2 regions of the Mesorhizobium sp. M0518 genome follow, and region 2 is predicted to be linked to the other one. Evidence: riboswitches for the same ligand, from Rfam matches in the RefSeq annotation. Region 2 holds a riboswitch; the other holds the start of a gene.

Region 1 (2,194 bases), on a different contig from region 2:
CGAGATGCTCCATCAGATAGCTGGCGCGGTAGGGATCGTCGGCAGGGCCAAGCCCGGCCTCGACATAGGCGCGGACAGTGGCAAAGCCCTCCATGTCGGGCATCTGCGGCAAATAGCGGATAGTTGCCGAAGGCTGGCGGAACACCTCGCCGTCCTGCGGCTCGATCAGGCCAGCGGCGATCTTCAGCAGGGTCGACTTGCCCGACCCGTTGCGGCCGACCAGTGCGATCTTGTCGCCGGCCGAAGCCGTCAAGGCGGCGCCGTCGAGCAGCGGCGTGCCGCCGAAGGTCAGTTTTATCCCGTCGAGGTTGAGAAGAGGCGGGGCCATGTCAGCTTTCAGGTAAGGGATAGGGATGAGCGAGCAGCATCGCGCGGCCATGGTCCAGTGCGATTTCGAGGCGGCCCTTGACCTCGTTGGAAATGGTCAGCGACGAACCGAAGGCCACCTTGACGTGGTTCAGCGGCCATTTGGCGCCGGTGACGGTCAGGCCGGCGAGCTCGGAAAAGCCGAGCACCGAAAACAGCGTGCCATCGGCATAGTCGAAGCCGGCCGTTCCGCGCAGCAGGGGAATGCCTTCCTGCGCGCCGCTGGTCAGGAGTACATCAGTCCCGGCCTCGGCCAGCCGCAGGGCAAGCGCCAGATGCAGGAAAGCGTGGTCGGCGCGCTTGCCGCCGAAAGCACCTGCGAGCACCAGGTGGGTCGCGCCGCGCTCGAGTGCGGCGGCAATGGCCAGTTCGCCATCGGTCTGGTCCTTTTCCGCCGGGAAGGTCCGGCGCGGCACGGAAGCGAGATCGTCAGGCAGCTTGGCTGGCACGGAATCGAAATCGCCCACCCACAGTTCGGGCACGAGACCCAGCAGCCGCGCATGCCCGATGCCGGCGTCGGCGGCGATGACGCGGGACCCTTCGGCCTGGCGGTCGAGCCGTGGCGTGCGGATGAGATCGCCGCCAAGCAGGATGGTGAATGTGCTCATATCGTGTGGCCCTTACCAGCCCGGCACGGGAAACGGAAGGCGGCAAACTCCCACTTGCATGGGGGATCGGCCCGGCCTATGTGTCGAAACGCTCTAACGGGGTGCCGGACGCGATTTTCGCGGACCGGCTGAGAGGCAGTCTCGCCAACCCGCTGAACCTGATCCGGTTTGTACCGGCGGAGGGATTAGACGTTTCGGACAGTCCGACGCCTCAATTCCTTTCAATACGAACGAAGGAGGCGCCGATGCGCACGCTTTTATACGCTCTTGTTTCAGCAACGGTCGTGGCCTTGTCCGGGCCGGCCTTGGCCAAGGACAAGCTCACCGTCTACACCTATGATAGCTTCACCGCCGACTGGGGTCCGGGTCCCGTGGTGAAGAAGGAGTTCGAGGCCGAATGCGGCTGCGATGTCGAGTTCGTCTCGGTCGCCGACGGCGTCGCGCTGCTCAACCGCGTCAGATTGGAAGGCGCATCGACCAAGGCCGATATCGTGCTTGGCCTCGACACCAATCTCACCACCGATGCCAAGGCGTCAGGCTTGTTCGCGCCGCATGGCGGCGTAACTGATGTCAACGTGCCGGGTGGCTGGAGCGACGATACTTTTGTCCCCTTTGACTACGGATATTTCGCCGTCGTCTACGACACCGAGAAGCTGAAGAACCCGCCGAAAAGCCTGAAAGAGCTGGTCGAGGGCAGTGCCGATGACAAGATCGTCATCCAGGATCCGCGCACCTCCACGCCGGGCCTCGGTCTGCTTCTGTGGGTCAAGTCGGTCTATGGCGACAAGGCGCCAGAGGCCTGGGCCAAGCTCAAGGCGAAAGTGCTGACCGTGACGCCGGGCTGGAGCGAGGCCTATGGGCTGTTCACCAAGGGCGAGGCGCCGATGGTGCTGTCCTACACGACGTCGCCAGCCTACCACATGATCGCCGAGAAGACAGAGCGCTATCAGGCAGCGTCGTTCGAGGAGGGCGAGTATTTGCAGATAGAAGTCGCGGGTATCACCACGGCGGGGGCCAAGAACCCGCTGGCGGCCAAGTTCATCGCCTTCATGACCGGGCCGAAATTCCAGGATGCCATCCCCGAGACCAACTGGATGTTCCCGGCCGGCAAGACCGACAAGCCGCTCAATCCGGCCTTCGACAAACTGGTCAAGCCGACCAAGACCTTGCTGTTCAGCCCGCAAGAGGTCGCTGCCAACCGCAAGGCTTGGGTCGATGAA
Region 2 (2,194 bases):
ATGCGCTTGGTCGGCAATTGTCTGACGTCCGCGCCGATGTGCTGGTCTGCTACACTTTGCCTGTCTTGATCCCTCAAGAGGTTCTTGGCCATTTTTCCAAAGGCGGGGTCAACCTCCACCCGGCGCTGCTCCCCGACTATCGAGGGCCCCACCCGATCCAGCGCTTGGCCGTGGACGGCCGGCATGCGGCTCATGGCGGCGTCACGCTCCACAAGATGTCCGCCGGTTTTGACGAGGGTGACATTCTCGGGCAGGTGCCGTTTTCCGAAGCTGACTGGACATCGAGAGAAGCCCTGGTCGACAGCACGGCAACCGCTATGCGGATTCTGGTGAGCGAGGCGGTGCCGACCTACTGCCGGGGGCTGTTGTCAGGAATGCCGCAACCGAAAGGCGATTTCGTCTGGGCGCGGCTTCAGCCCAGCCACCTGATAATCTCGCCGGCCATGTCGGTCGAGCATGTTGTACGGCTATGGCATGTGCTTGGCCTTCTGCCAGGCATCTATCTTGAAATCGGAACGCGCAAAGTCAGGCTGGGATTCCAGATCAGAAGGCTGGGGCCCTGCACAGGAAAGGCCCCGGTCAGGCGGTGGGGAACAGTGGAATTTGATCTCGCCAACGGTCGGGTCCTGTATTTTACCTACGGTAGAGTGCTCAAACGGCTGCTCAATTCGAAACACCTATTTTCGCGCCCGCCCGCCGGGAGACCCGCTCCAGAAATCCGGCTGTTCGGCAAAGCGAGTGCTGCGGACCAGAAAAACGGATGAAGTCGCTGGGCGATGCCCAGCGGCTTCATCCGTTTGCGACGTGGTTACTTGCCACAATGATTATCGTTTACCGTTGGCGCCGTCGCGTTACCATCGGCGTCCGGCTGCGCGCCTTGCGGGTTGGTCGGGCAATTCTGATCCGCGTTCGAATTCATGTCCCCTACCGTGCCAGTCGTGCTGTTGGTCGTGCCCGGGTCGACAGTGTCCGGCTCGATCGTATTCGGGGAAGCCGGCGTGTTCGGCTCAACCGTCACCGACTTGCCGCTGCCGCTTCCATTTGCGTTGTTGCTGCCGGCGCTTTGCGCCATGGCTGACGTGGCCAGACCAATGGTGAGAACCGAAGCTGCGAGGATTTTCATGAACATGGTTTGTCTCCATTTCTGTGAAGTCGTCGCTTATTTTCTACGAAAGTGATCGCGTTGCGACTGTGGGGACAACCGGTCGCGGCGGCGAAGGTTCCCGACAAAATTCCGCTCAGGCGCACCGTGACTGGCGCAATGCTTTTGGCGCAGTGCTCTGAAAAAACGGCTTTCCCTTGAACTCGAATGATGCTTTAAGGCGCACATCCACAGGGGTGCTCCGTACGGTCGGGGCTGAGACGGGGGCGGCAAGCCCACAGACCCTAGAAGCTGATCTGGGTAATACCAGCGGAGCGAGGCGGGCGATGTTTTCAGGCGCACAGATTTCCCTATACCCCATGACCGACGATTTCGTCGGTGTCATTCTTGGCGCGCTCGGTGCGCTCGATCCCTGGCGCGACAAGCTCAGGATCGAGACCGACGACATCTCGACCTTGCTGGTCGGGTCGCCCGAAGTGCTGTTTCCCGCCATGCGCGACCTCTTCGTGGCGGCGGCACGTAGCGGCAAACATTGCGTGTTGTCGGCCACCATCTCGCGCGGGTGCCCTGGCGAGCCGGATGATCCGATCTGCCGCTCCGATGCACTTGGCGGGCCTGTCGGGCCACTCGGCCCGCGCAAGGATGCGGCCATCGCGGCGGTGCGCAATGCTGCTGCCACCGGCCAGCCGGCGGCGGCGCAGTTCTCGCTCTATGTGATGGGCACCGACGACCACATGGACGAGATCTACGGCTGCATCGATTTTCTCAAGCAGTCCGGCGTCTATGAGCGTTCCAAGCATTTCTGCACGAAACTGCGCGGTGATGCCGGTGCGATCTTTTCGGCGCTGGACGAGGCCTTCTGCCGCTTCGGACCAGGCGCCGGCCACGTAACCCTCGACGTCACGGTCTCGGCCAACAGCCCGTCGGCTGTCTGAAGCTGCCGCCGCCTCCGCGCGGCCGTCAAAGGTTATCTCCCGTGGTCTCATCATCATTCGCTTCGCGCCCGATCGCGGGCCTTCTTGTCAAGGCAATGCCGGCCATGATCTCGGTCGGTTTGCTCCTAGTGGCGTGGGAGCTTTATGCCACCTATTC

Evidence for each region. A riboswitch is a leader RNA that binds a small molecule or an ion and turns the genes downstream of it on or off. The one in region 2 is predicted to bind thiamine pyrophosphate.
Region 1: linked by a shared signal. The riboswitch ahead of thiB (thiamine ABC transporter substrate binding subunit) and the one ahead of NKI66_RS17005 (YkoF family thiamine/hydroxymethylpyrimidine-binding protein) in region 2 are both predicted to bind thiamine pyrophosphate.

Annotation. Positions count from the first base shown of each region.
Region 1 is NZ_JAMYQY010000001.1:193,933-196,126, reverse strand. It holds gene NKI66_RS00975 (ABC-F family ATP-binding cassette domain-containing protein) at 1-328, opposite strand, end outside; gene NKI66_RS00970 (thiamine diphosphokinase) at 330-974, opposite strand; TPP riboswitch at 1,062-1,176, shown strand; gene thiB (thiamine ABC transporter substrate binding subunit) at 1,220-2,194, shown strand, end outside.
Region 2 is NZ_JAMYQY010000010.1:192,218-194,411, forward strand. It holds gene NKI66_RS16995 (formyltransferase family protein) at 1-764, shown strand, start outside; gene NKI66_RS17000 (RodZ family helix-turn-helix domain-containing protein) at 809-1,129, opposite strand; TPP riboswitch at 1,325-1,438, shown strand; gene NKI66_RS17005 (YkoF family thiamine/hydroxymethylpyrimidine-binding protein) at 1,429-2,037, shown strand; gene NKI66_RS17010 (ABC transporter permease) at 2,133-2,194, shown strand, end outside.